DNA from 3 places in the Variovorax sp. KBS0712 genome. Region 1 is predicted to be linked to each of the others. Evidence: predicted binding sites of a transcription regulator. Region 1 holds the regulator's gene; each other region holds the start of a gene.
What was found. Region 1 encodes sigma-54, which starts transcription at its own class of promoters, with help from an activator protein. Its sites were predicted from a motif close to TGGCANGNAANCTGCTTT; they were not measured.
Positions count from the first base shown of each region.

Region 2: a site for sigma-54 is predicted at 1,250-1,267, ahead of FFI97_RS02315 (CmpA/NrtA family ABC transporter substrate-binding protein). Genes of this name have one in related genera too.
Region 3: a site for sigma-54 is predicted at 1,466-1,483, ahead of FFI97_RS32535 (pilin). Genes of this name have one in related genera too.

Region 1 covers NZ_VCCD02000002.1:1,556,526-1,559,772, reverse strand. The annotation lists gene lptA (lipopolysaccharide transport periplasmic protein LptA) at 1-430, shown strand, start outside; gene lptB (LPS export ABC transporter ATP-binding protein) at 427-1,221, shown strand; gene rpoN (RNA polymerase factor sigma-54) at 1,239-2,828, shown strand; gene FFI97_RS24235 (phospholipase D family protein) at 2,839-3,247, shown strand, end outside.
Region 2 covers NZ_VCCD02000001.1:518,220-521,466, reverse strand. The annotation lists gene FFI97_RS02315 (CmpA/NrtA family ABC transporter substrate-binding protein) at 1-1,082, opposite strand, end outside; gene FFI97_RS02310 (nitrate regulatory protein) at 1,401-2,666, opposite strand; gene tsaD (tRNA (adenosine(37)-N6)-threonylcarbamoyltransferase complex transferase subunit TsaD) at 2,767-3,247, shown strand, end outside.
Region 3 covers NZ_VCCD02000005.1:398,477-401,723, reverse strand. The annotation lists gene FFI97_RS32545 (CHASE2 domain-containing protein) at 1-505, shown strand, start outside; gene FFI97_RS32540 (3',5'-cyclic-nucleotide phosphodiesterase) at 535-1,338, shown strand; gene FFI97_RS32535 (pilin) at 1,540-2,076, shown strand; gene FFI97_RS32530 (serine hydrolase) at 2,364-3,247, shown strand, end outside.

The DNA of each region.
Region 1 (3,247 bases):
CGGCAAGCTGGCCTATTACAAGCAGAAGCGCAACGCCGGCGACGAGTGGATCGAGGGCGAGTCGGAAGTCATCGAGTACGACAGCCGCGCCGACAACGTCAAGTTCATCCGCCGTGCCGTCATGCGCCGGCTGATCGGCGCCACGGCCAACGACGAAAGCAGCGGCGCGCTGATCGTCTACGACCAGAGCAACGACACCTACACCGTCAACGGTTCCCTCGTGCCGCCGAACGCCGGCGTCTCGGCGGGCGGCGGCGGTCGCGTCAAGGCCATCCTCACGCCGAAGGCCACGCCGGCCCCGGCGGCGCCCGGCTCCGCACCCGCGGCCGGCGGCAAGAAGCCCGCGGCTCCGGCTCCCACCCCCGCGCCCGGCGCCGGGCTGCGCCCGAGCACCACGCTGGGCGGCACCGAAGGGGAAGGGCGCAAGTGATCGAAACCGCAGGAACCCAGACCGCCGACGGCATTCCGGGCAGCCGCCTCGTGGCGCGCGGCCTCAAGAAGAGCTACGGCAGCCGCACGGTCGTGAAAGACGTCTCGCTCGATGTGCAAAAGGGCGAGGTCGTCGGACTGCTCGGCCCCAACGGTGCGGGCAAGACCACCTCGTTCTACATGATCGTCGGGCTGGTGCGCGCCGACGCCGGCGAGATCACCATCGACGGCGAGCCCATCGCCCACATGCCCATCCACCGCCGCGCGCGCATGGGCCTGAGCTACCTGCCGCAGGAAGCCTCGATCTTCCGCAAGCTCACGGTCGAGGAAAACGTGCGCGCCGTGCTCGAGCTGCAGCGCGAGCCCGACGCCAACGGCCGCATGATGCCGCTGACCAAGCAGCACACCGAAGAGCGCCTGGCCGACCTGCTGGCCGACCTGCGCGTGGACCATCTGCGCGATTCGCCCGCGCTCGCGCTGTCGGGCGGCGAGCGCCGCCGCGTCGAGATCGCGCGCGCGCTGGCCACGCAGCCGCGCTTCATCCTGCTGGACGAGCCCTTCGCCGGCATCGACCCGATCGCGGTGATCGAGATCCAGCGGATCATCAGCTTCCTGAAAGAGCGCGGCATCGGCGTGCTCATCACCGACCACAACGTGCGTGAGACGCTGGGCATCTGCGATCACGCGTTCATCATCAGCGACGGGCACGTGCTGGCACAAGGCACACCCTCGGAGATCGTCGACAACGCCGAGGTACGCAGGGTGTACCTGGGCGAGCACTTCCGGATGTAAGGGAGGGTCGGGTCTCCATGAAGCAAGGGCTGTCCCTTCGCGTCTCGCAGCATCTGGCGCTGACGCCACAGCTGCAGCAGTCCATTCGCCTGCTCCAGCTCTCCACGCTCGAACTGAGCCAGGAAGTGGAGCAGATGCTGGACGAGAACCCGTTCCTCGAACGCACCGCGGAAGAAGCGGCGCGCGAGGAGTTCGGGCTGGACACGGCCGACGCGCCGGTGCCGCGCGACGACGCGGGCGAGGGGGAGGCCGAGTTCACGCCGTCCGCCGCCAGCACTTCCTCCACGTCCAGCGACACCACCTCCTCGACCCCCGACACCGACGGCCCCGCCGCCGAGATCGCCGAGCGCGAGCCCGACTGGGAAGGCGACGGCACCGTCGACATGGCGCCCGACGACAGCGAGTGGGGCAGCGACGCGCCCGCGCGCCAGAACAACCTGGGCGACGACGAGCGCGCCGATGCCACCGAACTCGCGCGCAGCCAGGAGTCGCTGCAGTCCTTCCTGCACCGCCAGGCGCTGAGCCTGCGCCTGAACGAAAACGACTGCGCCGCGCTGCGCTTTTTGATCGAGTCGCTCAACGACGACGGCTACCTCGAAGACTCGCTGCCCGCGCTGGCCTCGGGCCTGGCGGGCGACGACAACGACCAGTTCGACGACCTCGTGCACCACTTCCAGGTGGCGCTGGGCCTGCTGCAGAGCCTGGAGCCGGTGGGCGTCGGCGCGCGCGATCTCGGCGAATGCCTGAGCATCCAGCTGAAGGCGCTCGCCAGCGAAGACGAGACCGAGGCCGAAGCGCTCATCCGCAAGACCGCCATCGCGATCTGCAAGCAGCCGATGGAGCTGCTCGCGCGGCGCGACTTCAAGCGCCTGGCCACGCTCACGCGCACCAACGAAGAGCTGGTGCGCTCTGCGCTGCAGATCATTGCGCGCCTGGAGCCCAAGCCGGGCCGCCGCTTTGTCGACGTCGAACGCAACATCGTCATTCCCGACGTGATCGTCACCAAGACCGGGCGCGGCACCAACGTGAAGTTCCGCGTCATGCTCAACCCCGAGGTCATGCCGCGCCTGCGTGTGCACGACATCTACGCCGGTGCGCTCAAGTCGCACAAGGGCGAGGGCAGCCAGGCGCTGTCGCAGCGGCTGCAGGAGGCGCGCTGGTTCATCAAGAACATCCAGCAGCGCTTCGACACCATCCTGCGCGTGAGCAACGCCATCGTCGAGCGCCAGAAGAGCTACTTCGTGCACGGCGAGCTGGCCATGCGCCCGCTGGTGCTGCGCGAGATCGCCGACGAGCTGGGCCTGCACGAGTCGACCATCTCGCGCGTGACCACCGCCAAGTACATGGCCACGCCCTTCGGCACGGTCGAGCTCAAGTACTTCTTCGGCTCGGCGCTGGGCACCGAGACCGGCGGCAACGCGTCGAGCACCGCGGTGCGCGCGCTGATCAAGCAGTTCGTGAGTTCGGAAAGCATCAAGAAGCCGCTGTCCGACAGCCAGATTTCCGAGATGCTGAAAGAGCAGGGCATCGAGTGCGCGCGCCGCACCGTCGCCAAGTACCGCGAAGCGCTGCGCATCGCGCCCGCCAACTTGCGCAAGGCCCTGTAGAAGACCGACGATGACGAGCCGCCTGCTGTCGCGCTGTGGGCATTGGGTGGTCGTCATCGCGGCGGCGCTGCTGTTTGCCGGCTGCGCCACGCTGCCCGACGAGGCACCGCGCCCGCCCACCAAGGCCATCGCCGTCTCGGCCGACACCGCGCTCGGCAAGATCGCGCTGGGCTCGCAGCCCGACCCCGACCTCAGCGGCTTTCGCCTGATGCCCGGCGGCGACTTCGCCTTCGACACGCGGCTGCAGCTGGCGCGCCGCGCGCAGCGCACGCTCGACGTGCAGTACTACCAGATCGAGAACGACGAGACCGGCCGCTACCTGTTGCGCACCCTGCGCGATGCGGCCCAGCGCGGCGTGCGCGTGCGCCTGTTGATGGACGACCTGTACACGTCCGGCGAAGACGAGCTGCTGCTCGGCC
Region 2 (3,247 bases), on a different contig from region 1:
TTCAGGTAGTCGGGGTGCTCCTTCAGCAGGCCCCAGCGCTTGTGCTGCGTGAGGAACCACATGCCGTCCGACAGGTACGGGAAGTTCACGGCGCCGCCGTTGTAGAACTTCATGTGGTTGGGGTCGTCCCAGCTCTTGCCCAGGCCGTTGGTGTAGCGGCCCAGGATGCGCTGGTTGATGGCGTCCACGCTGGTGTTGACGTAGCTCTTGTCAGCAATGGTTTCGGCCATCTTGTTCTTGTTCTGCAGGCCGGTGTCGATCCACTTGCCGGCCTCGAGGATCGCGGCCGTGACGGCGCGCGCGGTGTTCGGGTACTTTTTCGTGAACTCCGCGGTGCAGCCCAGCACCTTCTCGGGGTGGTCCTTCCAGATGTCCTGCGTCGTGATGCCGGTGAAGCCGATGCCGTCCATGATCGCGCGCTGGCCCCAGGGCTCGCCCACGCAGTAGCCGTCCATGTTGCCCACGCGCATGTTGGCCACCATCTGCGGGGGCGGCACGGTGATGTTCTTCACGTCCTTGAACGGATCGATGCCGGCCGAGGCGAGCCAGTAGTAGAGCCACATGGCGTGCGTGCCGGTGGGGAAGGTGTGGGCGAAGGTGTACTCGCCCTTTTCCTTGGCGATGAGCTTGGCGAGCGAGGCGGCATCGACCGCGCCCTTGTCGGCCAGCTTCTTCGACAGCGTGATGGCCTGGCCGTTGTTGTTCAGGGTCATGAGCACGGCCATGTCCTTCTTCGGGCCGCTCACGCCCAGGTGCATGCCGTACACGAGGCCGTAGAGCACGTGCGCCATGTCGAGGTCGCCGTTCACGAGCTTGTCGCGCACGCCGGCCCAGCTGGCTTCCTTGCTCGGCACGATCTTCACGCCGTACTTCTTGTCGATGCCCAGCACCGAAGCCATCACCACGCTGGCGCAATCGGTCAGCGGGATGAAGCCGATCTTCACTTCTTCTTTTTCGGGCTTGTCCGAGCCCTGGGCCCAGACGGCGGCGCGCAGCGCGGGGTCGATGCCCACGGCGCCGAGGGCGGCGGCCTGCAGCACGCGGCGCCGGCTCAGTTTGGTTTTCAGCAGCAGATCGGACATGGGCGGGGCTCCAGAAGTGAAAGACAAAAACGAAAAGGCGTCCGCACCGCGCAGGGGCTGCTCGTGAACGAGCCCTTGCGGGATGGGGACGCCTTTGTCCGGTTCGGTGGGCCGCACCCGCCGTTGGGTGCAACCTGCCTGAAGACCTTGCGGTCTGTGACAAGCTCCATGCAAGCGGTGTGCCAGCCCGAAGCCGCTGGTGGGAACTATGGAAAAGATAGCTGGCAGGGCGCGCCGGCGCAGGGAAAAGTTCCTGCCAGCCGGCACAACGGGGCGACGCACAACTGTTGTGCGCTGCACCAATCCAAGCGGCCCGGGTCAGCGCCGCGGTGCAGGCTCGAGCGGCAGGTAGTCGGCCATGGCCAGCATCGACTCGGCCACGTCGACGAGGCGGCGCTTCTGGTTCATGGCGGTCTGGCGCAGCATCTTGTGCGCCTCGGCCTCGCTCAGGCGCCGGTGCGCCATCAGCAGGCCCTTGGCGCGCTCGACGATCTTGCGTTCGTTGAGCGAGGCGCGCACGGTGTCGAGCTCGTCGCTCATGGCCTGCAGGCGCTGCGACTGCTCCTGGACCATGTCGAGCACCGAGCGCTCGAGGTGGCGCCCGAGCTGCGCCGGCGTGGCGTCCTGCGCCTGCTGGGCATCGTCGAAGAAAAGGGCGCCGCCGGCCTGCGGGGCCAGCGTGCCGAGCAGCTGCCGGTAGGCCGCCAGCTCGCTGCGCGCCTGGGCGGTCTTGTGGTCGCACAGCGCGCGCAGGTCGGCCGAGAGGCGGTTCTCGACCGTCTGCATGGCGTCGATGCGCCGCGTGCAGCAGTCGAACCAGGCCTGGCTCAGCAGCGCGTCGGCCGGCACCGAGGTGGCGCCCTTGCGGCGCAGGCGCTCGAGTTCGGCGAGCACGGCGTCCGACTGGCTGTCGTGCCACAGCGTGCGCACCGCGTCGCCCGAGAAATCGATGAACACCTGGAAGCAGCGCTCCTGCGACTCGATGAGGTGGCGCCACTGCTGGCGCTGCGCATCGTCGCCCCGGCCCAGCGCGAGCGCGGCGGCGCCGAAGGCACGCTCCTGGCCGGCGAACTCCTTGCCCTGCATGAAGTTGAACATCGCCACCAGCAGGCGCGAGATCTCGGGGTCGGTGGCGCCGTCGGCCGCCTCGAACACCACCGCCAGCAGGCCGGCCACCAGCTTGGCGAAGGCGGCCACGGCCTGGGCCGGCTGGAGTTCGAGCGCGTCGATGCGCCGGCGCAGCGCGGGCAGGGCGTCCAGGCCGGGCAGCACCCAGGCGATGCGGCTGAACAGGCGCGCGCCGTGGCCGGCGCCCACCGCGCGGTGGTGCTCGGCCTCGAGCCGGTCGAAGCCGGCGCGCACCTGCTGCTCGAGCGCCAGGCATTCGGCGATCTGCGGACCACGCTGGTCGGCAAAGCGCCCGCCGTGCGAGGCCAGGAACACATTCGACATGCCGCGCTCGCGCTGCAGCGCATGCACGAGCCGGCCGATGGCGCCGACCAGCTCGCTGGTGCGCGCGAGCTGGTCCAGCGCGTCGATCTCGCATCGGCGCGCGGCGATCAGGAAGCTCAGGCCGGAAGTCATTCGTGGGGGCGCAGAAGGAGCGCCTTCCGCTCGTGCAACTTCCGTGCCTCGCTTGCCCCTTCGCGGGCGCCGCCGGCGGGCGGCCCCTACACTCGGCGCCATGCTCTTGTTGGGAATCGAATCATCCTGCGACGAGACCGGCGTGGCGCTGGTCGAGTCGCACGGCGACGCGCTGCCGCTGCTGCGTTCGCACGCGCTGCACAGCCAGATCGCCATGCACCAGGCCTACGGCGGCGTGGTGCCCGAGCTGGCCAGCCGCGACCACATCCGCCGCGTGCTGCCGCTCACCGAAGCCGTCATGGCCGAGGCCGGGCGCTCGCTGGCCGAGATCGACGTGGTGGCCTACACGCGCGGCCCGGGCCTGGCCGGCGCGCTGCTCGTGGGCGCGGGCGTGGCCTGCGCGCTTGGCGTGGCGCTGGGCAAGCCGGTGCTGGGGGTGCATCACCTCGAAGGGCATCTGCTGTCGCCGTTCCTGAGCGCCGACCCGCCCGAATTTCCGTTCGTGGCGCTGCTGGTGTCGGGCGGCCACACGCAGCTGATGCGGGTCGACGGCGTGGGCCGCTACGAACTGCTCGGCGAGA
Region 3 (3,247 bases), on a different contig from region 1:
CGGCCGCCCCGAAATCAGCGCCGGCATCGGCCTGAACAGCGGCCTCATGAGCGTCGGCGACATGGGCTCGACCGCGCGCCGCAGCTATACCGTGGTCGGCGACGCGGTCAATCTCGCGTCCCGGCTGGAGGGCCTGAGCGGACACTACGGGGTCGAGATCGTGGCCAGCGGCGCCACCCGCGAGGCGGCGCCCGGGTTCGTCTGGCAGGAACTCGACAGCGTGCGCGTCAAGGGCAAGGCCCAGGCCGTCGCCATCTACACCCCGCTCGTGCCGGAAGCTGCGGCCGAGTCGCAGGACACACGGCAGCAACTCGACCGCTGGAGCCAGGTGCTTGCCGCCTACCGCCGGCAGGATTGGGCGCTGGGCCGGAACTTGCTGGCTCCCCTGCTCGCCGCGGATGCGAAAAAAGTCCTTTACCAGCTCTACGCCCAGCGTTTAGCCTCGATGGCGCTTCGCCCGCAGGACCCGGACTGGGACGGCGCCACCCGGTTCGACACCAAATGACGACAGACGCATACAAGGGGTCTTCCACAATGCAGGTTCGCGTGCTGGGTTGCTCGGGCGCCATCGCCAAGGACTGCCGCACCACCTCGTTCCTGGTCGATGCGGACCTGCTCGTGGACGCCGGCACGGGCGTCGGCGACCTCACCCTCGACGAGATGGCCGCCATCGACGACGTGGTGCTCACCCACTCGCACCTCGACCACATCGCCGCCCTGCCCCTGATGCTCGACGCCGTCGGCAGCCGCCGCGCCCGGCCCCTGCGCGTGCATGCATTGGCCGCCACCATCGACGCGCTTCGGGCGCATGTATTCAACAACGTCATCTGGCCGAATTTCGAACGCATTCCCAGCCCCGAATCGCCCTTCGTGAGCTTCCACGAGATCACGGTCGGGCAACGCCTCGAGCTGGGCAGCGACGCCCCCAAGCTGATCGAGGTGCTGCCGGCCGTCCACACCGTGCCGGCCTGCGGCTTCGCCATCCGCCGGGCGGAAGGCGGCGCCCACTGGGTCTTCAGCGGCGACACCGAGCGCAACCCGCCGTTTTGGGAGCGCATCAACGCGATCGACGTGGCGATGCTGGTCATCGAGACCGCCTTCAGCTCCCGCGAGGAGGCTTTGGCCGAACGCAGCCTGCACCTGTCGCCGGTGGCGCTGGCGCACGAGCTGGCGCAGATCGATCCGGGCAAGCAATACCCGATCTACATCACCCACACCAAGCCCGCAGAGACCGAAGAAATCATGAGCCAGATCGAGATGCTGGCGGGTCGGGAGGTGGCCGGGTTGGCGCAGCGGGACATCCGCTGGCTCAAGGCGGATGGGGTGCTGACCTTCTGACAGGGCCTGGTCGGGCATGACAAATTTGTCGACACAATCGGCATCTGAGTGCGAGTTGTGTCACATCATGTAACCATCTTGTAACCAAAGTCGGCCCGATCGAGGGCTGCAGGGTGGGGAAACCGGGTGGCACGGATGCTGCGGAAGTGATCCCGCTCCGGGCTGGTTCCCGGGCTTTACAAACCAACCTGGAGTTAATGAATGAACCGTCGTTCTATCGCACGCAATGTGCAAAAGGGTTTCACCCTGATCGAATTGATGATCGTTGTGGCGATCATCGGTATCTTGGCTGCCATCGCCATTCCCCAATATCAGACGTACGTGGCCAAATCGCAAGTTGCGCGCGTCATGTCTGAAGTTGCCTCGCTGCGCACTGCGGCAGAGGCTTGCATCTTGGATGGCAAGCTGACGGTTGTTGCGTCGACTGCTACGCCTACCAATACTGAGTGCAATCTCGGCTCGACCGCGAGCAATCTGCTGGGTGCTGGAGTTGAAATTAGCAAGGGCCTTAAAGCCGACCTTGGCAGTGCCACCAATAACGGTTCGCTCATTGCCACTTTCGGCGGCAATGCAGCTGCGGCAATCAGCACGAAGACGCTGACTTGGACGCGCCTCTCTGCTTCGGGCACGTGGTCTTGCTCGACCACCGTTGAGTCGAAGTACCGCCCCGCTGGCTGCGCGTCCAGCACGGCTGCTACCAGTGGCGGCACCGGTGGCGGCAGCGGCACTACTCAGTAACACTACCTCGCTTTCCGATCTAGCAAATGAAAGAGCGCCCTTTAGGGCGCTCTTTTCACGTCATGCGTAAAAAGACTCGCATCTGTCTTTACGTCGTGCTCATCAGTGCGATCTTTCTCCCCTGGTTCGCATGGGAGACAGATCGCAACATGGTCAGACGCTGGGCTTATCCAATCACAGGGCATTTGTCCGCACTTTCGACTCGATGCGATGCCCATGCTCCCAGTTGGCTTCAAGAGTTGGCCCGCCAGTTGCCCACCCGGCTTGACTCTCCCGCAAATCAGCTCGTGTTCGTCGACAAGGCTGGCAGTCGATCGGGATGTGTCAACGGTTGGGAGCGCTATCCCCTTGTCAGCCAACGCGTGACACCTGGCTCCAACTTTCGCTTGGCCAGCTTGTCAAAGATCGTCACCTTTTTTGGCGTGGTTCATGGTCAAGCAGATTGGCTGAACCAGCCGCTGGCAGCCGTGCTGGACCTGGGTCCTCCTTTTCGAGACCCGCACATTGCGCAGATACAGATCCGCCATCTCCTGAATCATTCCGCCGGCTTCGACCGCATGCGCGCCGAGGACCCGATGGTCATCAACGACAAAAAGCCTTGGTGTCCCGGCCAGGTGCAAGAGCTGGCACAGGCGCAGCTTCAATTCACACCGGGCTCTCGCCATGCCTATTCGAACTTGGGCTACTGTTTGGCTGCAGTCGCTTATGAACGGCACGCGGGCCGCAGCTTATGGAGCGCGTTGGAGCAGGACATGCGCTTGTCGCAATACGGCATCGGCTACATGGATCAAGCGGACTCGCCGCTCGCATACAACTTCATGCACAACGAGTTGCACGGGCCAGAGTTTGTCGAGCATTTCGACTGGCAAGCGCTTCGTGCTCCGATGGGCATGACAGGCAGCGCAGAAGGACTGGCGCGCTTCATTGCTGACAATCGCCCACTGCTGGACCGTTCGCGCGGCATGCATGACTCCAGCATCCCCTGCAACGAAACCGTGCCCGAGAGTTGCCAAGATGGATTTCTTGAGCGGCGCCGTGTCGGTGACCAGCAGGTCTGGCTACAGCGAGGCTATCTGTACGGCATGTCGGCTCTTTTCTTGTCCGATGATGCCGGGAACTTCATTGTGTGGCTGGGCGCTGGTGACGTCGGGCAGCCATTGCGTGCTTCCGA